DNA from 3 places in the Providencia sp. PROV200 genome. Region 3 is predicted to be linked to each of the others. Evidence: predicted binding sites of a transcription regulator. Region 3 holds the regulator's gene; each other region holds the start of a gene.
The links. Region 3 encodes CRP, which controls carbon source genes, mostly activating them, when cyclic AMP is high. Its sites were predicted from a motif close to ATGTGANNNNNNTCACAT; they were not measured.
Positions count from the first base shown of each region.

Region 1 (7,533 bases), 2.0 Mb from region 3:
AAAATGAGTCTCCAGTTGAACCTAATATACAGGCACAGGCGTCGGTTGAACCTGATATTGTTATGAATAGGGAGCCAGAGGCTAAATCACCCGTACATAGCGAACCTACGCCGCATCAACGTAATGAAGCTGTTCATGTTCCTGAGCAACTCACCATTAACATGAGTGAGGAAGTAGCCGTTGAGCCTGAACTTCAAACTCAACCGGTTACCAATGCCGCTACTGAACCACATATTGATTCAACTAAATTAAGAGAAGAGCCCCAGTCGAGTACCTATGAACAAGAGACGCAGCATATTGAGAAGAAAGCTGAGCCGCAGGAAGATCCTGCTACAACAAGTAGCAAGGAGACAGTCCTGGTACTTCACGTAGCCGCTTTGCAAGGGCAGGAACTTCAAGGTGAGTTATTACTGCAAAGTATTTTACAAGCCGGTTTCCAATTCGGGGAAATGAAAATATTCCACCGCCATGTCAATCCATCGGGTACGGGACCAGTGTTGTTTAGCCTTGCTAACATGGTGAAACCGGGCTCATTCGACCCTGAGACAATGGCTGACTTTACTACGCCAGGGGTTTCCATGTTCATGATGGTACCGTCTTACGGTGATGCAGGGCAAAATTTCAAACTGATGTTACAAGCCGCTCAACGTATCGCATCAGATGCGGGAGGGGTAGTCCTTGATGACGAACGTAAAATGCTGACACCTCAAAAAATAGAGGTGTACCATGCTCGAATTAGAAATACATTAAGTTAAATAAACATTGAACAGAACCCCCATTAATTGGGGGTTTTTTATCTGTATGAGTGGATCATGACAACCAAACAAGAAATAGACGAATTAAAAAAACAGTTACGTCATCATGAATATCAATACCATGTATTAGATGCGCCTGAAATTCCAGACGTTGAATATGACAAGTTAATGCAACGTCTCAAAGAGATAGAGGCACAACATCCTGAACTTGTCACGAGTGATTCGCCGACTCAACGTGTTGGTGCCGCGCCATTAGCTGCGTTTGATACCGTACGCCATGAAATTCCTATGTTATCGCTAGATAATGTTTTTGATGAGGAAAGTTATCTTGCATTTGATAAACGGGTAAGAGACCGTTTGAAAAATCATCAAGAACTGACTTTCTGTTGTGAGCTCAAACTTGATGGGCTAGCGGTAAGTTTGTTGTATGAAAACGGTGAGTTAGTACAAGCTGCGACTCGCGGTGATGGGACTGTCGGTGAAAATATTACTGCGAATGTTCGAACCATACGCGCTATTCCATTACGTTTAACAGGTAACAATGTGCCTGATCGTGTTGAGATCCGCGGTGAAGTTTTCATGCCTCAAAAAGGGTTTGAAGCGCTGAATGAGCAAGCGCGTAAAACAGATGGTAAAGTCTTTGCGAACCCTCGTAATGCGGCTGCGGGTTCTCTACGTCAATTGGATCCACGTATTACCGCCAAAAGGCCTCTCACTTTTTATTGTTATGGTGTTGGGTTAGTAGAAGGTGGCACGTTACCAGATACACATTATGAGCGTTTGATGCAATTCAAAGCATGGGGTTTGCCGGTTAGTGATTATGTTCAATTACGTGTTGGTCATCAGGCTGTATTAGATTTCTATCGTGAAATTGAGCAAGTTCGTCCTGATCTTGGCTTTGATATCGATGGTGTGGTGATTAAAGTTAACTCGATTGCAATTCAAGAAGAGTTAGGCTTTGTTTCTCGAGCACCTCGTTGGGCGACGGCGTTTAAATTTCCTGCTCAAGAGCAAGTAACACTATTAAAAGATGTAGAATTTCAAGTTGGGCGTACCGGTGCCATCACGCCTGTGGCGCGTTTAGAACCCGTGCAAGTTGCCGGTGTAGTCGTCAGCAATGCGACGCTACACAATGCAGATGAAATTGAACGTCTTGGCGTGCATATCGGTGATACGGTCATTATTCGCCGAGCAGGGGATGTTATCCCACAAATCGTCAGTGTTGTCGTTGATAAGCGACCTGCCGATAGCCGCGAAATTGTTTTCCCAACCCATTGCCCTGTATGCGGCTCTGATATCGAACGAGTTGAAGGTGAAGCGGTAGCGCGCTGTACAGGTGGGCTGATTTGTGGGGCACAACGCAAAGAAGCACTGAAGCATTTTGTCTCACGCCGCGCAATGGATGTGGATGGCATGGGCGATAAAATTATCGACCAGTTAGTTGAAAAAGAGTATGTCAAAACCCCCGCAGACCTCTATCAGTTAAGTGCTGGTATCTTAACTGGCCTCGATAGAATGGGGCCGAAGTCGGCACAGAATCTGGTTGATGCACTCAATAAGTCTAAGCAAACAACATTGGCTCGCTTTATTTATGCCCTTGGAATTCGTGAGGTTGGCGAAGCAACGGCGGCAAACTTAGCAGCGCATTACACCACACTTGAGGCTGTGATGGCGGCGGATGAAGAGTCACTAAAAACCGTTCAAGATATTGGTCATGTAGTTGCGAAACATGTGGTCAATTTTTTCCGTGAACCTCATAACCAAGCGGTGATTGAAGATTTACTGACTAAAGCAAATATTCACTGGCCTGAAGTCAAAGTGGTGAATAGTGCAGAAATCGACAGTCCATTTGCAGGTAAAACGGTGGTGTTGACTGGCTCGATGAGTGTATTAACCCGTGATGAAGCCAAAGACAAATTGGTCGCTTTGGGCGCGAAAGTCTCAGGAAGCGTCTCTAAAAAAACAGATTTAGTTATCGCAGGAGAGGCCGCAGGTTCTAAATTAGCAAAAGCAAATGAACTCGGCATACGCGTTATTGATGAAAATGAATTGATTCGTTTGCTGAATATCCAATAGTGAACTATATTCAATTTGACTTAGTTGCCTACAATCATTGTAGGCAACAATTTTATACGCAGGTTGTTGTAAGTCTTAACTTAAATTTTCAGTAAAATTTCTGTGCAAAAAAAGCGAATGGTAGGAATTGTTATCGTTGAAACGTGATCACCTTCTTCTTTTTGCAAAATACACCTAGTAAGCTTTCATATTAATGTGACTCCCGTCTCATTTAAATGTTGTCTATTACATAGAATATGCACATAGACTGATTCTTAAATTTGTTGGAGTCGCATATGACCTCGATCCTGCATTTCGTTTTATCTTTAGTTGTAATTGCAGCACTTGCCATTTTAGCCAGTAGTAACCGTAGAGGGATCCGTCCTCGCTATGTTGTTCAACTACTCGTTATTCAAATTGCATTAGCGTATTTGTTCTTAAAATCGAATATTGGCGAATCTTTTGTTCTTGGTGTGGCAGGGGTATTTACCCACTTGCTAGGCTATGCAGCAGAAGGGACTAAATTTATTTTTGGTGGCATGATTGAAGGCAACTTAGCGTTCTTCTTCTTACAAGTGTTATGCCCAATCATCTTTATTTCTGCGTTGATCGGGATCTTACAGCACGTCAAAATTCTCCCTATCGTGATCCGTATCATCGGTACCGTGTTATCGAAAGTGAATGGTATGGGTAAGTTAGAGTCTTTTAACGCAGTCAGTTCATTGTTACTGGGTCAGTCAGAAAACTTTATTGCGTATAAAGACCAACTGAACCGGATGTCAGACCGCAGAATGTACACCATGGCGGCAACTGCCATGTCAACAGTATCTATGTCTATCGTTGGGGCATACATGACCATGTTAGAGCCGCGTTTTGTGGTCGCTGCATTGGTTCTAAATATGTTTGGTACTTTCGTCGTCCTATCACTGATTAACCCGTATCCACCTGAAGGTGAAGAAGATATTCAAATGAGCAACCTGCATGAAGGACAAAGCTTCTTTGAAATGTTAGGTGAATATATTCTTGCTGGGTTTAAAGTAGCGATTATCGTTTCAGCGATGTTGATTGGTTTTATTGCCCTCATAGCGATGATTAACGGTATTTTCTCCGCGGTATTCGGTATCGACTTCCAAACCATGTTAGGTTACGTGTTCTATCCGTTTGCATGGATGCTTGGTATTCCCGCCGATGAAGCCTTACAAGTTGGCGGAATTATGGCAGTGAAAATGGTCACGAATGAATTCGTTGCGATGGACGGCTTGCAAGCGATTGCTGGTGGGTTATCTGAGCGCTCTGTTGGGATCTTATCCGTATTCTTAGTGTCTTTCGCTAACTTCTCATCTATTGGTATCATTGCGGGTGCAATTAAAGGCTTAGATGAGAAACAAGGTAATACCGTAGCTCGCTTTGGCTTGAAATTACTGTACGGTTCAACTTTAGTTAGCTTCTTATCTGCAGCGGTCGTTGGGTTGGTTTTGTAATCCACGAAAACATGCTAGATTACGAAACGGCGTTCAGATGAACGCCGTTTTTTGTGCTTGATATGAAAGAGAACTCAGAATGGAAAAACAAGATCTCATTGATATGGCCAACACGTATATGCCATTTGGTAAATATAAAGGCTGTGTATTGATTGATTTACCCGAAGAATATTTATTATGGTTTTATAAGAAAGGGGAGTTCCCTGCTGGACGTTTAGGACAGTTAATGGAAATGACGCTAGGGCTTAAAATTGAGGGCCTAGAAGGGCTGGTAAAGCCATTAAAACGGGGTTAGTTGACTGGCTTGGTGTTAAGCCCTTTTTAATCTCAATCGTTCTAGCACATCATATTATCCCCAAATATTTGATCTGGACTAAAGTTCACTCTGTATGCGACTGATCTACATTGTCGTAGGGAAAGCGTATCTTCAAGAGAATTTGGCTTCGTGACGATCACATCATATTGAATTTATTGAGTATATATTGATTTAAAATGGAAGAGACGAGTAGTGACGTTTAGTATTTAAATGATTGGTGGAGCTAAGCGGGATCGAACCGCTGACCTCTTGCATGCCATGCAAGCGCTCTCCCAGCTGAGCTATAGCCCCAATCGAAATGTTTTGTATTGTGCCACCTAACAGGGAATTAGATGGTGGAGCTAAGCGGGATCGAACCGCTGACCTCTTGCATGCCATGCAAGCGCTCTCCCAGCTGAGCTATAGCCCCAAACAAAATCTTTTGGACGGGATGCATCATATTCAAGCTAAGTTAGAGTGTCAATAAAATAATCGGGTTTTAGGTTTAATTGCTGAAATATAGAACATTTTGCAGTCAGCTGAGTGGAGAAGGGGGATTGAGGTAGAGAACTGGCCCCCAATAAATTGGAGGCCAATCATTTTACTTATTGAGCAGAAGCTTCACGTTCAGCGATAAACGCTAAGGCTTTTTCAATACGAGCTATGGAACGTGCTTGGCCGATAGCGTGGACAGTGACATCCAGGCCTGGAGATTGGCCAGCACCTGTCACAGCAACACGTAAAGGCATACCCACTTTACCCATACCCACTTCTAATTCTGCTGCGGTTGCTTCGATGGCTTGGTGAACATTTTCAGCAGTCCAATCAGTTATCGCAGCTAACTTAGCTTTTATCACTTCTAATGGTTGGCGAGCGACTGGGCGCAAATGTTTTTTCGCAGCATCTGCATCAAACTCGTCAAAATCTTGGTAGAAATAGTGGCAAGATTCCGCCATTTCTTTCAATGTTTTGCAACGTTCACCCAGTAACTTGATTAGTTCAACTAATTGAGGCCCTGTGCTGGTATCAATATTCTGTTGTTCAATATGCCATGCAAGATAAGTTGCAACTTCTTCGGCTGGTAAGGTATTGATATAATGATGGTTTAACCATTGTAATTTTTCAGTGTTAAACGCGCTTGCTGACTTACTGATAGCATCAAGGCTGAAATACTCTTTCATTTCTTCAACAGTGAAAATTTCTTGGTCACCATGAGACCAACCTAAACGTACTAAATAGTTAAGAAGGGCTTGCGGCAAATAACCATCATCACGATATTGCATAACGCTAACAGCACCGTGGCGTTTTGACAGTTTTTTACCGTCATCACCTAGGATCATCGAAACGTGAGCATACACAGGCACTGGTGCCCCTAATGCTTTTAGAATATTGATTTGGCGAGGTGTGTTGTTGATATGGTCTTCACCACGGATAACGTGAGTGATTTCCATATCCCAGTCATCAATGACTACGCAGAAGTTATATGTTGGGGAACCATCAGTACGACGAATGATTAAATCATCCAACTCTTGGTTACTAAATTCAATTGGCCCACGTATTTTATCATCAAAAATAACAGAACCATCTTGTGGGTTACGGAAACGAACAACGTGTGGCTCATCAGGTGTATGATTGTGGGCGTGGTCACGGCAGCAACCATCATAACGAGGCTTTTCGTTATTGGCCATTTGCTCTTCACGTAACGCTTCTAAGCGCTCTTTTGAACAATAACAACGATAAGCGGTACCCGCATCTAACATTTGGTCAATGACATCATTATAACGATCAAAACGTTTAGTTTGATAGTAAGGGCCTTCATCCCAATTTAAATTCAACCAGTTCATACCGTCCATAATGGCGTCGATAGCTTCCTGAGTTGAGCGTTCTAAGTCAGTATCTTCAATACGCAGGACAAACTCGCCCTGATTGTGGCGACTAAATAACCAGGAATACAGAGCGGTACGTGCACCACCAACGTGTAAATAGCCAGTTGGACTTGGCGCAAAACGGGTTTTGATTTTACTCATCGAGATTGCCTTAATTGCAAAACATGTTTTTGAAGCGCTTATCTGTTCACGGTTAGGAAACTAAAAACAGGCACAATTAACTTGATAGCGAGTTTGATGTTCTAAGCAGTGAAATGTCTAAGCATTGCTAAAATGTATATCTATTCTATCATCCTACAATGATTCCTCAATCAAGTTATCAGAATAGAAGGCAAGAAATTAGTTTGTTTCGCCAAATTTGACATAAATAAATGCGCTTTAAAAATAGTTTCTGTTTTTTTCTTAAAAGAATAACGAGAAAATGATAGGTAATTGATTAAAAAGGCGGCTTTTCTGGCGAATATTGAAACATCTTGATTATTTTTGCAACGAACGAAAAAAATCTATTGAAAAAGCGTTGACTCAGAACTCAGTATCCCTATAATGCACCTCCATCGACGACGGGGCGATTAGCTCAGTTGGTAGAGCACCTCCCTTACAAGGAGGGGGTCAGTGGTTCGAGCCCGCTATCGCCCACCACCGTTGACGATGAAAAATAAATAATTGGGCGATTAGCTCAGTTGGTAGAGCACCTCCCTTACAAGGAGGGGGTCAGTGGTTCGAGCCCGCTATCGCCCACCAATTATTTATTACAATGTGGTAGTATAAGTCATGAAGTGGGCGATTAGCTCAGTTGGTAGAGCACCTCCCTTACAAGGAGGGGGTCAGTGGTTCGAGCCCGCTATCGCCCACCAATTATTTATTACAATGTGGTAGTATAAGTCATGAAGTGGGCGATTAGCTCAGTTGGTAGAGCACCTCCCTTACAAGGAGGGGGTCAGTGGTTCGAGCCCGCTATCGCCCACCACTTCATTCATTACTCGCATTAAAATACAAATTTAGATGGGTCGTTAGCTCAGTCGGTAGAGCAGTTGACTTTTAATCAATTGGTCGCAGGTTCG
Region 1 is NZ_CP096307.1:2,638,717-2,646,249, reverse strand. Features, by position in the region: gene zipA (cell division protein ZipA) at 1-755, shown strand, start outside; gene ligA (NAD-dependent DNA ligase LigA) at 813-2,831, shown strand; gene M1E86_RS12100 (NupC/NupG family nucleoside CNT transporter) at 3,107-4,291, shown strand; gene M1E86_RS12095 (DUF3820 family protein) at 4,371-4,586, shown strand; tRNA gene M1E86_RS12090 (tRNA-Ala) at 4,823-4,898, opposite strand; tRNA gene M1E86_RS12085 (tRNA-Ala) at 4,941-5,016, opposite strand; gene gltX (glutamate--tRNA ligase) at 5,192-6,613, opposite strand; tRNA gene M1E86_RS12075 (tRNA-Val) at 7,036-7,111, shown strand; tRNA gene M1E86_RS12070 (tRNA-Val) at 7,138-7,213, shown strand; tRNA gene M1E86_RS12065 (tRNA-Val) at 7,251-7,326, shown strand; tRNA gene M1E86_RS12060 (tRNA-Val) at 7,364-7,439, shown strand; tRNA gene M1E86_RS12055 (tRNA-Lys) at 7,477-7,533, shown strand, end outside.
Region 1: a site for CRP is predicted at 3,025-3,042, ahead of M1E86_RS12100 (NupC/NupG family nucleoside CNT transporter). Genes of this name have one in related genera too.

Region 2 (7,533 bases), 360 kb from region 3:
CTTGGTTGGATATCATTCGTGCGTCCAGCGCTATTCCCGGTTTTTATCGGGAAGGCGTTGAACTCGATGGCACTTTATATCAGGATGGCGGTATTAGTGCTGCGATCCCAGTTGAAGAGGCATACCGCCGCGGTGCTGAGACTATTGTGGTGATCCGTACCGTTCCTTCCCAAATGTATTTTACCCCTGAATGGGTGAAAAGAATGACTCGGTGGCTGGAAGGGGAAAAGAATGGCTTACAACGTATGGCTGCCATGCTTAAAGTTCATCTGAAAAGTTACCGTAGAACACAAGAATTTATTGAAAACCCACCAGAAGATGTACAGGTCTTTGAGATTTATCCACCTGTTCCACTGAAAAGTAGTGCGCTGGGTAGTAAAGTATCTTCGCTTAATCAAGATTACCATACGGGCCGTCGGTGTGGCCGCTATTTTATTGCAGCACTGGGTGGTGCATTTGACCACAATACAAATCGCTTTAGACATACCTTGGCTCAGAAAATTGAGTCGAACCCATTAGACATTCAGCTTGAGCCTCAAGTACCGAGCGAACTCATTCCTGAATTGGTGACTGAGCCTGTCACTTCAGTGCCTTTGGCAGCGATACCAGCAAATGAGACTCGTGATGGCTAAATGTCAATTTATTGATACTCATTGCCATTTTGATTTCCCACCTTTTAGTGACTCTTTGACTGAAAGTTTGCAGCTTGCCCAGCAAAGTGGCGTGAGCGATATTGTCATTCCGACAGTGAGTGTGGATAATTTTGAGCGGGTTTGGCAATTGGCACAGCAGTACCCGCAGCTCCATGCTGCTATGGGGTTTCATCCATTATATTTAAGTCAGTTTCAAGAGCAACATATTGATATATTGACTGATTATCTAACTAAAAAAAATAAAAAATGTGTGGCGATAGGCGAAATTGGGCTTGATCTCTATATGCAAAACCCGCAATTTGAACGCCAGCAAGAGGTGTTGTCTGCACAATTAAAGTTAGCGAAACAGTTTGATTTACCGGTTATTTTACATTCACGAAAAAGCCATGACCCATTAGCTGCAATGCTACGTCGTTTTGAGGTCCCTGCTCGTGGCGTCGTACATGGCTTTGCTGGCAGCCTATCTCAAGCACAAGCCTTTGTTAAACTTGGTTATTATATTGGTGTGGGGGGAACCATTACTTATGAAAGAGCGAATAAAACTCGCCATGTGATATCCCAACTTCCTTTGGCTTCATTATTATTCGAAACGGATGCCCCCGATATGCCTGTTTCAGGTTTCCAAGGCGAGCCAAATCGGCCTGAACGTATTGAGTGGGTTTTTCGTTCATTATGTGAGCTTCGCCACGAATCCCCTGAAGAAATAGCCCAACAACTTTACAACAATAGCTTGTCGTTATTTAATCTCACCAAATAAAACCGCATGCCAATTCATAAATTATATTTATATAATTTCGCAAATTAGCTATTTAAATCTATTTAGTTTTTATTGTGATGAATTGGGTCTTTAGTCCCTTTCCAGATTAAACCGAGTTAATTTTGTGACTTTTATCACATTGTGTGAATTTTTGTTGTTTATTGCACTCAGTATTTGTGATGAGTATTGCGGGTTATTGGTGATGACTAGGTATAATCATAAGATCAAAAATCAAGGTGACTTACACGTTTCCTTATATATCAACCTAAAATAAAGTGAACAGGGATCCTTCCATGCAGCTCATTATGAGTATTATCGGAATGGCGGTACTTATCGGGATAGCTATTCTATTTTCCAGCAATCGCCGAGCTATTAAACTACGCACAGTGGGTGGTGCATTTTTAATACAACTAGCCATTGGCGCGTTTGTTCTTTATGTTCCTGCGGGGCGTAGTGTGCTCCAAGGGATGTCTGATGCGGTTTCTAAAGTTATTGGATATGGCCAAGATGGGATGAATTTCATCTTCGGTGGCCTTGTTTCCGATAAAATGTTTGAACTGTTTGGCGGCGGTGGTTTTATTTTCGCTTTCCGTGTTCTGCCTATTATCGTTTTCTTCTCTTCATTAATTGCGGTGCTTTATTATTTAGGCATTATGCAGTTAGTGATTAAAATTCTTGGTGGTGGCCTGCAAAAAGTATTGGGAACCTCAAGAACCGAATCCTTATCTGCGACAGCGAATATTTTCGTAGGGCAAACAGAGGCCCCTTTGGTTGTTCGCCCTTATATTGCAACAATGACCACATCAGAGCTGTTTGCCATCATGTGTGGTGGTTTAGCCTCTGTTGCGGGATCAGTTTTGGCGGGCTATGCGCAAATGGGCGTGCCAATGGAATACCTGATTGCCGCCTCCTTTATGGCCGCTCCAGGTGGTTTATTATTCGCTAAACTGATGGTTCCAGAAACGGAAGATGTGAACGATCGGGTTGATGCAACCGATTTAGTTGCTGAAGATGAGCGCCCTGCCAACATCATTGATGCAGCAGCCTCTGGCGCATCATCAGGGATGCAACTGGCGCTGAATGTGGGTGCAATGTTATTGGCATTTATCGCATTGATTGCATTGATCAATGGTATCTTAGGTGGTATTGGTGGTTGGTTTGACTATCCACAATTATCACTTGAATTATTATTAGGTTGGTTGTTTGCACCGATTGCCTTCTTAATTGGTGTGCCGTGGAGTGAAGCGACAGTCGCGGGTTCTTTTATCGGCCAAAAAATTGTTGTGAATGAGTTTGTTGCATTCATGAATTTTGGTGAATACATGAAAGCGGATGCTGAAGTACTGGCGGCAGGCAAACAAGTGCTTTCTGACCATACTAAAGCGATTATTTCGTTTGCATTATGTGGGTTTGCTAACTTATCATCCGTTGCTATTTTACTCGGTGGTTTAGGGGGAATGGCCCCAAGTCGTCGTAGTGAGGTTGCTCGTTTAGGTATGAAAGCGGTTATGGCGGGTACACTGTCTAACTTAATGAGTGCAACCATTGCCGGCTTTTTCTTGACGTTAGGCGCAGCCGCAGTCATTTAGTTTATGTGTCTGATGGTTAAATTTATACCATCTCAAATAAGTCAATCGGAAGGGCAATAGTCCTTCCGTTTTCATTTTAATTCGTTATATTCTTTTATGATTTTTTATATTAATCGTAAATTTTCAACTATTCTTAACTTAGTCGATTAATGATGAAGAATATATTGAATTGAAAAGCCATTTGAGAGAAGAATTGATGGTAATTGATGTTATAGTTTGAATTGGATCACATTTTTTATTTTAATAATGTAACATTCAGTCGATTAATGTGATTTGTAGCACATAAAAAGGCATCATTCCATGGTCAAATAGGCATTAGTAAGCTGCTATGGAACTGCTAGTTCTCAGAGTCTAGGACTCTAGGGCATGATGCGGTGAGAAGGATCTCAGCTGCTCAGTTCGGAAAGCATCCGACTAGCATCTTTAAGGAACCAAGCCCGCTCGCCAACAAAGAACGTGTCGTTCTGAAGAAATAACAACGTTGGAGAGTTATATGACTGATTTAAAAGCGGCCGCACAACGCGCGCTGTCCCTTATGGATTTAACCACTTTAAATGATGACGATACCGATGCGAAAGTCATTGCATTATGTCATCAGGCGAAAAGCCCAGCAGGCAATACGGCTGCAATCTGTATTTATCCTCGTTTTATTCCAATTGCACGTAAAACATTACGTGAACAAGGCACTCCAGATGTGCGTATTGCGACGGTCACAAATTTCCCACACGGTAACGATGATATTGATATCGCATTAGCTGAAACTAAAGCGGCGATTGCTTACGGTGCCGATGAAGTTGACGTCGTTTTCCCTTATCGCGCACTGATTGCGGGTAATGAGAAAATTGGTTTTGACTTAGTGAAAGCCTGTAAAGACGCCTGTGCAGCTGCCAATGTTTTGTTGAAAGTGATCATTGAAACAGGTGAATTAAAAGATGCAGCGTTAATCCGTAAAGCGTCTGAAATTTCGATTAAAGCAGGCGCTGATTTTATTAAAACCTCTACGGGTAAAGTGCCTGTTAATGCAACTTTAGAAAGTGCAGAAATCATGATGCAAGTCATCCGTGATATGGGCGTTGAAAAAACAGTCGGTTTTAAACCGGCTGGTGGCGTCCGTACCGCAGAAGAAGCCGCAGAATACTTAGCATTAGCGGGACGAATTTTAGGTGACAATTGGGCTGATAGCCGCCACTTCCGTTTTGGGGCTTCTAGCTTATTAGCCAATTTATTAAATACGCTGGGTTTTGACGTTAAAAAATCAAGCAGCAGCTATTAATTTTCGCAATATTGTTAGCCGATAAATTCGACTTTAAAGGAGCATATTGTGTTTCTGGCACAAGAAATTATCCGTAAAAAACGCGATGGTAAGCCATTAAGTGAAGAAGAAATTCGTTTCTTTATCAATGGAGTTCGTGATAACTCAGTTTCAGAAGGTCAAATTGCTGCATTGGCAATGACTATCTATTTTAATGATATGACCATGCCTGAGCGTGTTGCATTAACATTAGCAATGCGTGATTCAGGAACGGTTCTGAACTGGAAATCACTTAACCTCAACGGCCCATTAGTTGATAAACATTCAACGGGCGGCGTGGGTGATGTGACTTCACTGATGCTTGGTCCAATGGTTGCAGCGTGTGGCGGTTATGTACCGATGATCTCAGGCCGTGGTCTAGGCCACACCGGTGGGACATTAGATAAGCTTGAAGCGATCCCTAATTTCGATATCTTCCCAGATGATGCCCGTTTTCGTGACATTATCAAAGATGTCGGGGTGGCAATTATTGGGCAAACTAATTCATTGGCACCTGCTGATAAACGTTTTTATGCAACTCGTGATATTACTGCGACAGTGGACTCAATTCCGCTAATTACGGCTTCAATTTTAGGTAAAAAACTGGCTGAAGGCCTTGATGCTCTAGTGATGGACGTTAAAGTCGGCTCTGGTGCATTTATGCCAACGTATGAGAAGTCAGAACAGCTAGCAGAGTCTATTGTTAAAGTGGCCAATGGGGCTGGCTGTAAAACGACCGCATTATTGACTGACATGAATGAAGTGTTGGCATCCAGTGCAGGTAACGCGGTTGAAGTTCGTGAAGCCGTTCAATTCTTAACGGGTGAATACCGTAATCCACGTCTTTATGAAGTTACCATGGCATTGTGCGTAGAAATGTTAGTGTCTGCTTCATTAGCTGCAAACCGTGAAGAAGCACGCCAAAAATTACAGGCGGTGTTGGATAATGGTAAAGCGGCAGAAGTGTTTGGTCGCATGGTTGCCGCTCAAAAAGGGCCTGTTGATTTTGTTGAAAACTACAACAAATATCTGCCAACAGCGGTGCTGAGCAAAGCTGTTTATGCGCCACAAGACGGTATTATCACGCAAATGGATACACGTGCGCTGGGAATGTCTGTCGTCACTTTAGGTGGTGGTCGCCGTAAAGCAACAGATCCAATTGATTATAGCGTTGGTTTAAGTGATATCGCTGCATTAGGTGCCAAAGTGGATACTCAGACGCCACTGGCCATTATCCATGCAAATAGTGAAAAAGCGTGGGAAGAAGCGGCGAAAGAAGTGCGTGAAGCGATGGTGATTGGCGACAAGGCACCTGAAGCGACACCTATGGTTTATCGCCAAATCAGCGAATAATACAAATAGATTTTAGTGGTATATCGTATTTAAAAATACCGCAGGAGAAAAATATGAAACGCACATTTATTATGGTTTTGGATTCCTTTGGGATCGGAGCTGCACACGATGCACATAAATTCGGTGATGAGGGCTCAAATACGTTGGGTCACATCGCAGATGCTTGCGCACGCGGCGAAGCGGATATTGGCCGTAAAGGGCCTCTGCATTTACCGAATTTAACAAAATTAGGTTTAGGTAAAGCAGGAGAGGAATCAAGCGGTTCATTCCCTGCGGGTCTTGATCCTAATGCAGAAATTATTGGCGCATATGGTTATGCGAGCGAAATTTCTTCGGGCAAAGATACGCCATCAGGCCATTGGGAAATTGCGGGTGTGCCTGTGCTATTCGATTGGGGTTATTTCTCTGATGAAGAAAATAGCTTCCCACAAGAACTGTTGGACACTTTAGTTGAGAAAGCTAACTTGCCAGGCTATTTAGGTAACTGCCATTCATCAGGTACAGTTATCCTTGACCAACTGGGTGAAGAGCACATGAAAACAGGGAAACCGATTTTCTATACCTCAGCAGACTCCGTCTTCCAAATTGCGTGTCACGAAGAAACTTACGGCTTAGATAAACTGTATGAGTTGTGTGAAATTGCGCGTGAAGAGTTAACTAAAGGCGGCTATAACATTGGTCGTGTTATCGCACGCCCATTCGTCGGTGATAAAGCGGGTAATTTCACACGTACAGGTAACCGTCATGACTTAGCGGTAGAGCCACCAGCACCAACGGTATTGAAAAAATTAGTTGATGAAAAACAAGGTGAAGTCGTTTCTATCGGTAAAATTGCGGATATTTATGCTCACGTTGGTATCACTAAGAAAATCAAAGCGACTGGTATTGATGCCCTATTCGACGCCACAGTTGAAGAAATGAAACTGGCGGGTGATAACACTATCGTTTTCACTAACTTTGTCGATTTTGACTCTGCATACGGCCACCGCCGTGATGTAGCGGGCTATGCCGCGGCGTTAGAATTATTCGACCGCCGTTTACCCGAGTTGATGAAATTAGTTAAAGAAGACGACATTCTAATTTTAACGGCTGACCACGGTTGTGACCCAACTTGGCCAGGTACTGACCATACCCGTGAGCACATCCCAGTATTGATCTATGGTCCAAAAGTGAAACCCGGTTCATTAGGTCATCGTGAAACCTTCGCAGACATTGGGCAAACAGTCGCTAAGTATTTTGATTTGTCGCCGATGGATTATGGTAAACCAATGCTCTAACACCCATTACCCGTCATACTTTGAGCTGTAGCGGTGTTGGCTGCACAAAATCACCCTAATCACATACTTATGTATGCTCATAGGGATGATTTTCTTTGCCGCCTAGCGACAACTCGAATTATTTAGGGTAATGGCGGGGAATTAAAAGTAATGGGCAAGGCTTTGCCGTCATACTTTTTTAATAATAAGGTGGGAAACCACCTTATTAACTTAAAAATATTTAATCGTTTAAAGGGAAATAATCATGGCAACTCCACATATTAATGCAGAAATGGGTGATTTCGCTGATGTCGTTCTGATGCCAGGCGACCCATTACGTGCAAAATACATCGCTGAAACTTTCCTTCAGGATGTTCGCCAAGTGAATAATGTGCGTGGCATGTTAGGTTTTACAGGGACTTATAAAGGTCGTAAGATTTCTGTTATGGGTCACGGTATGGGTATCCCTTCATGCTCAATTTACGCGAAAGAGCTGATCACTGACTTCGGTGTGAAAGTGATTATTCGTGTTGGTTCATGTGGCGCAGTGATGGATGACGTAAAATTGCGTGATGTTGTGATTGGTATGGGCGCTTGTACTGATTCACGTGTTAACCGTCAACGTTTTAAAGAA
Region 2 is NZ_CP096307.1:724,356-731,888, forward strand. Features, by position in the region: gene M1E86_RS03110 (patatin-like phospholipase family protein) at 1-632, shown strand, start outside; gene M1E86_RS03115 (TatD family hydrolase) at 625-1,410, shown strand; gene M1E86_RS03120 (NupC/NupG family nucleoside CNT transporter) at 1,716-2,999, shown strand; gene deoC (deoxyribose-phosphate aldolase) at 3,493-4,272, shown strand; gene deoA (thymidine phosphorylase) at 4,321-5,643, shown strand; gene deoB (phosphopentomutase) at 5,697-6,920, shown strand; gene deoD (purine-nucleoside phosphorylase) at 7,165-7,533, shown strand, end outside.
Region 2: a site for CRP is predicted at 1,533-1,550, ahead of M1E86_RS03120 (NupC/NupG family nucleoside CNT transporter). Genes of this name have one in related genera too.

Region 3 (7,533 bases):
AGTAAATGGCGCCATCATCGCTTCACTGTTTGTTCTTGGCTACAACCCTGAAATAGCCAAAGGGTTCTATTCTGACATGAATAGCTTCTTCGGGTTAGCTATCGACCCAAGAGGTAACATTATTGGGGTCTTGATTGCCTGTATTTTTGGCGCATGGGTAGAAAAACAGGTACGTAAAATCATCCCAGCAAACCTTGATATGATTTTAACTTCAACAATTACCCTATTAATTGTTGGTGCTGCGGTGTTTATCTTCATCATGCCAATTGGCAGTTGGTTATTCTCTGGCATGTCATGGCTTTTTGTTCATTTAAGCAGCAATCCATTCGGAACGGCAATACTTGCTGGGCTATTCTTAATTGCAGTAATGTTTGGCGTGCACCAAGGTTTTGTTCCGGTATATATGGCATTGGTTGAAACTCAAGGCTTTAACTCACTTTTCCCTATCCTAGCGATGGCAGGTGGTGGGCAAGTTGGTGCCGCAATGGCGTTGTATGTTAAAGCCGCAAAAGACTCAATATTACGCAACCAAATTCGTGGTGCTATCATTCCAGGTTTCTTAGGTGTCGGTGAGCCGCTGATCTACGGTGTCACCCTTCCGCGAATGAAACCGTTTGTCACAGCATGTTTAGGCGGTGCTGCGGGAGGTTTCTTTGTTGGCTTAGTCGCTTGGATGGGTTTACCGGTTGGTTTAAATACCGTGTTTGGCCCATCTGGCTTAGTCGCTATACCAATGATGACCTCTGCGGATGGCGTGTTCCCAGGGATGTTAGTTTATGTAGGCGGGTTACTCGTTTCCTACTTATTCGGTTTTATTTTTACTTATTTTTTCGGAACTAAGAACGTCGATTTAGATTAATAACTCGATCAAACAAAAAAGCAGCTAGTTGGCTGCTTTTTTATGAGTCTATAAACTACACTTTTATCAAAAAATCATTCCAACCAAATCAGGGGAACACACAAAGCCGTTAAAATTCCCATTACCCAGTTAAAAATAAACCAAGCACGGCGGCTACGCAAAAATAAGCTGATTAATGAGCCAAACCCCATCCAGATTAAACCCGCCACTAAGTTAACTACCACGAATGCGATGCTCATCATTAAAATAGATTGGGTGAATAACTCACCGGGGAGACTAAATCCCCCTACAGCTCCTAAACCCATCATCCACGCTTTTGGGTTCAAAAACTGTAATAACCCCCCTTGATACCAAGTCACACTTTTTGCGACTTCGCTATTGGCCTTAAGTGGTGCATAATTAGCGGTGGCGGTTTTCCATGCGAGCCAAAGTAAATACAAGCTTCCAGCAATTTTTAATGCGATATGAATGGCGGGATAGAGCAGCAAAAGTGCGGCAATACCGAATGCAGAGAGATAAAGTATGGATTGCATACCTAACATAATACCAAGGCATAATACAATCGTATGGCGAAAACCGTAGTTTGCTGCACTTGATGTTAGCAACATATTGTTAGGGCCGGGAGTGACTGCAGCAATGAATAAAAACGTAAAAAGAGAAAAAACCAGCCCCAATGTCATTTATAATTTAGCCTCAAACTCAAATTTGTTTACTTGCATCACAAAAAAATAACAGTATGTTATGTGACTCACAAGAGTCCCCATTAAATAAAAATAAGGCTATGTCAGAAAACTTTCGTCCAATAAGTTGGGCTAAAAATCCACACCTCCAAACATTACTGCCAAGGATTTTCCGTAGAACACCGAAAATCAAACCGATATGGCAGCGGCTTGAATTGCCTGATAGCGATTTTATCGATCTCGCTTGGAGTGAAAAACCTGAGCTAGCAGCGCACAAGCCACGTTTAGTGATATTCCATGGCCTAGAAGGCAATTTTAAGAGTCCTTATGCCCACGGGATGCTAGAAGCTGCCCAAAAACATGGTTGGTTGGGGGTGATTATGCATTTTCGCGGTTGTAGTGGTGAACCCAATCGCCAACAGCGAATTTACCATTCAGGCGAAACCAGTGATGCTCGCTATTTCCTCCGTTGGTTAAAACAAACCTATGGTGATACGCCGACGGCCGCGGTCGGCTATTCCCTTGGTGGTAATATGTTAGCGTGCTATTTAGCTGAAAGCGGCCAAAATGCAGATGTCGATGCGGGTGTTGTTGTTTCTGCTCCTTTGATGTTAGAAGCCTGCTCTTTACGCATGGAAAAGGGCATTTCTCAATTTTATCAACGTTATTTGCTCAATGGCTTGAAACGCAATGCCACCCGAAAATTAGTGCGTTATCCAGGCTCACTACCCTTAAACCTCTTACAATTAAAGCAGCTTAAACGGATCCGTGAGTTTGATGATGTGATTACTGCACGTATTCATGGGTTTGATGATGCAACCGATTATTATCAAAAATGCAGCGCATTACCCAAATTAGCTTATATCACTAAACCAACGTTAATTATTCACGCCAAAGATGACCCATTTATGGCGCCTGAAGTTGTGCCTGATTTATCATTTTTACCCCACAATGTGGAATACCAAATGACAGAACATGGCGGGCACGTCGGCTTTGTGAGCGGTACATTGAGAAAACCGCAAATGTGGTTAGAAACCCGTATTCCTCAATGGTTAACGCCTTATTTAGATAAGGAAATAATGTGATTATTCCTTGGCAAGAACTTGCCCCTGAAACATTGGAAAATCTGATTGAAAGCTATGTTTTACGAGAAGGGACAGACTATGGCTCCCATGAAAAAAGCTTGCAAGATAAGGTTAACGATGTGAAACAGCAGTTAGTTTCTGGTGAAATTGTGCTAGTCTGGTCTGAATTGCATGAATCGGTTAATTTCATGCCTAAGGGAAGTTTTTCTTTATGATGTGTTTATTCCATGGTTCATTTTGACATCATCAGCAACCACAAATTAAGTGAGTGTTTTCCAACGCAACCATGTCGTAAACTATCAAATAAGACTCATAACCCTAACACCCGTTAATCCGCTTCATGCACTGTTGATTAAAATAGTGCTTATTAGCGCAACACAGGGAGTCTGCGATGTCCAAAAAGCACCCAATCATAGCCATCACCGGTTCAAGCGGTGCTGGCACAACCTCAACTAGCCAAGCATTTCGTAAAGTTTTTCACCAATTAAATATTCAACCGGCAACACTGGAAGGAGATAGCTTTCATCGCTATACACGTCCTGAAATGGATATGGCTATCCGTAAAGCCAGAGAACAAGGGCGGCACATCAGTTATTTTGGCCCCGAAGCGAATGATTTTGCTTTGCTTGAACAAACCTTAGTTGATTACGCAAAAACCGGCTGTGGGCAGTCCCGTAAATACCTACATACTTATGATGAAGCCGTACCTTATGGCTTGCAACCAGGGACATTCACCCCTTGGGAGCCGCTGCCAGACAAAACAGATATATTGTTTTATGAGGGGCTACATGGGGGCGTTGTGACGCCAGAACATAATGTTGCACAACATGTTGATTTGCTTGTCGGCGTTGTCCCTATTGTCAACCTAGAATGGATCCAAAAATTGATCCGCGATACCACAGAGCGAGGGCACTCTCGCGAAGCCGTCATGGACTCGGTTGTGCGTTCTATGGGGGACTATATTAATTACATCACGCCACAATTTTCTCGCACTCACATTAATTTCCAACGTGTTCCAACGGTAGACACATCTAACCCATTCTCAGCAAAAGCGATTCCGTCACAAGACGAAAGCTTTATTGTGATCCGTTTTCGTGGGCTAGAACAAATTGATTTCCCCTATTTGCTATCAATGATATCCGGCTCATTTATTTCCGCAATGAATACAATTGTCGTTCCTGGAGGGAAATTGGGGCTAGCGATGGAATTAATTATGGCGCCAATAGTCGAAAAATTAATTAATCAAAAGAACAACAATTAAATTATTTTTTGATTAATAAATAAGATGCTTATCATTAATTAAGATAAGCATCTTTCGATTCAAATATATTAATAAATATTAAATTTATTTTTAGCTTTTTATTTCAAAGCTGTGTGTGACTTCAACGGTTTTCTCTAACATCAACGCCACCGAACAATATTTTTCTGCGGAAAGTTGAACCGCACGTTCGACCCCTTTTTCTGTTAATTCATTCCCAGCTACAATAAAATGCAAATGGATTTTTACAAAATAACGCGGGGCTTCTTCACGGCGCTGTGACGTTAACTTAACTTCACAATTAGTCACATCGTAACGACCCTTTTGTAAAATCGAAACGACATCAATCGCACTACAGCCACCTGCTGCCATGAGCACCATTTCCATTGGGCTTGGGGCCTTATCCCCCGCATTCCCATCCATCATCACTTGGTGTCCAGACGCTGACTCACCTAAAAAAGAAAGCCCTTCAACCCACTTTACTCTTGCTTCCATTGTATTTCCCCTTGAAATGAAATCGACTTAAAGGCTACATTGTTCCATAGATATAATGAATGTTATATCAACTTTATTTGGCTGAAGCGATACAGGGGAGACTTTCTGTATTGAATATGCTACAAACAATACTTAGTTGATAGGATTAAGATCAAAACTCAACGGTTTAATTGATCATATTATAGTGTTGATATCAATTTGCGTTACCCAAAGCAATCAAAAACGCTGAACCAATCAGCTGTTAGATTATTTAAAGGTATATAAGGCAAATTAATATGCTAAGCTAGTGACTTTAAAGCCAGCCTTTCTAATTCGTTTTTCTGAATGGCTGCAATAACATACAGAGGATAACGCTAATGGTTCTCGGCAAGCCACAAACAGACCCTACTCTTGAATGGTTTTTGTCACACTGCCATATTCATAAATATCCATCCAAGAGCACTCTTATCCATCAGGGTGAGAAAGCAGAAACCCTTTACTATATCGTTAAAGGTTCGGTGGCTGTTTTAATTAAAGATGAAGAAGGCAAAGAAATGATCCTCTCTTACCTGAATCAAGGGGATTTCATTGGTGAGCTTGGGTTATTTGAAGAAGGGCAGGAACGCACTGCGTGGGTTAGAGCAAAAGTCGCCTGCGAAGTTGCTGAAATTTCTTACAAAAAATTCCGTCAATTGATTCAGGTAAACCCTGATATTTTAATGCGCCTTTCTGCGCAAATGGCTAGTCGCCTGCAAACCACGTCTGAAAAAGTGGGCAACCTCGCCTTCTTAGATGTGACAGGCCGTATAGCTCAAACCCTATTAAATTTAGCCAAACAACCCGATGCAATGACACATCCAGATGGAATGCAAATCAAAATCACTCGTCAGGAAATTGGCCAAATCGTGGGTTGTTCCCGTGAAACAGTCGGTCGTATTTTAAAAATGCTAGAAGATCAAAACCTGATCTCTGCGCACGGCAAAACCATTGTTGTCTACGGCACCCGTTAATTAATATTTTAGCCAAACTTGGTTGGCTAGACTCTTAGTGTAAACAGCAATATATCGCTGTTTACACTTTTCTCTTGTACCCACTCCTCTATTAATTTTCAAGTATACTCGCGTTTTTTGATATTATTTAAAATATGCTTATATAAAATCATGGATAATTAATACATAATCATTCGGGAATTTATATATGCCCATTAATAGCAACCAAAACCACCAATTTTCCTTGCCACAATCAGGAAATATTACGAATAGCGTTATTAACAACTTTCAACAAAATAAGAATTTTTTTAAGAAATTACAATATGCAAATTCCACATCTGTAAAATTCCCTGCATTAGCAAATAAAACTACAGAGTCGATGAAAAATACGCGAAATGTAAATTTTATATCTTCATTAAATATAGGAAGTTTGCTACCTAATACCCAGCCAACTTATAAGGTATTTGATCCTAAACATAAGATTGTTTTTGGAACTCAAAAAAATAAAAATATTGACATCCGCTCTATCGATTTCAAGACTAGCCTTGATTTTTTTAAAAATATGCCTAGTTCTCAAGATCAGAGCTTAGTTTCTCGCTATCCCCTCATATTTAAAAATTCGAGAAAAATAGAAAAAAATTTTACCCCAGTAGAAGACCATTCAATTACCCATAAAACTCAGGAAGACTTACCAATGCAAACAACTAAAAAAAACAACGTTGAAACCTCAACGTTTGTAGATTTTCATTTAAACCGTTCCGCAGGTACGCTATCTAATTTTAAATATAAAATAAAATCCATTCATGAAAAAAGTATTCGCAAGTTCAGAGATGTTTTTAAAACAAATAAAAAGAAAGAACTATGCGTTAAGTTTGAAAATGGAAAGGTTAAAATTACAGATAGGGCTACTATAGCTAGACAAGAGTTAATGAAAAAACACAATGAAATTAATAGCACCAAGGCTATAAGTAACTTAGTTTATACAACTCAGCAGCAAAAATTAGATTTATTTAATAATTATAAATTCCTACTCGATGAAATGATCCGAGTTGAATCGAAAATTAATAAACTGATAAACAGAAAGTCAGAACCTGAAGAGGAAATCCACCCCCTTTATCAAAATCATAAGCAGTTCGAAAAATTAAATATCATCGATATTATAGATTTCCCAATATCACCAAATGGTAAAATTCGCGATATTAATGTTATCTTCAATGATATGAGAGCAACCATCAGAATGCTGGAAGATGAATACAATAGTTTTAAACGAGTGATTGAAAAAGAAGAAAAAAATAAAGATGATAAAATCAAAAATACAAATAAAATATCCTCTTTTGAACTCACCCACTCATCAAGTAATGTAAGTTTAAGCTCATCTGGCTATCATTCTGATGATATAAATGATTATAAAGAAGAGCAAAAAAGCCTAATACCTAAACAAATCAAAATGTACGATTTTTCACAGGTTAAAAAAATAGAGCATCCAATTAAATCAAAAAAAAGCCATATTCCTCAGTTAATTAAAACTAATGGAGCATCAACGACGAATAAAACAGAAATACCTACTACAACAATGGACAGCTATTTACTAAATACAAGCTTAAAAAAACCGCTTTATCAAATTCCAGAACCTGGAAAAATTAGAAAGGCCGACAAAATTACCTATGGACACAGTGATTCAACCAATCGACTCCACAAAGGAGAGAAAGCAATCGTTAATTTACCTGAATACCTAAAAGCAACTAATGCTAGCTCCTTAGTAATTAGGCAAACGCGATCATCTAGACTAAGACAACATCTGCCTATTGATAAAACTTCCCCAATTCATAAAGCAACCTCAATGACCCCAATGAAATTGAGTAAAATGGAAAAAAAATAGAAAAAACGTCTAATGAATTAGAGCAACTTAGTAGCGATATGGAGAAAGAAATACAGCTTCAAAAAAATATTATTTTACAATTAAATTAAACAAAAACAATTAAATAACATTAAAAAATAGATTGCAGAAAATATTTTCTGCAATCTTATCTCATGGTTAACTCAGCAATTTCCCGATCGCCGCATCTAATTTCGCCATACCGCTGTTGATTTCTTCTTCAGAAATGATCAGAGAAGGCGTAAAACGTAAAACATTCGTGCCAGCATTGAGCATCATCAGGCCTTCTACTGCACTAGCTTGCAGGATATC
Region 3 is NZ_CP096307.1:360,567-368,099, reverse strand. Features, by position in the region: gene murP (PTS N-acetylmuramic acid transporter subunit IIBC) at 1-859, shown strand, start outside; gene M1E86_RS01655 (LysE family translocator) at 934-1,539, opposite strand; gene M1E86_RS01650 (hydrolase) at 1,641-2,624, shown strand; gene M1E86_RS01645 (YheU family protein) at 2,621-2,839, shown strand; gene M1E86_RS01640 (phosphoribulokinase) at 3,016-3,885, shown strand; gene M1E86_RS01635 (OsmC family protein) at 3,976-4,377, opposite strand; gene crp (cAMP-activated global transcriptional regulator CRP) at 4,734-5,366, shown strand; gene M1E86_RS01625 (hypothetical protein) at 5,554-7,224, shown strand; gene M1E86_RS01620 (aspartate aminotransferase family protein) at 7,381-7,533, opposite strand, start outside.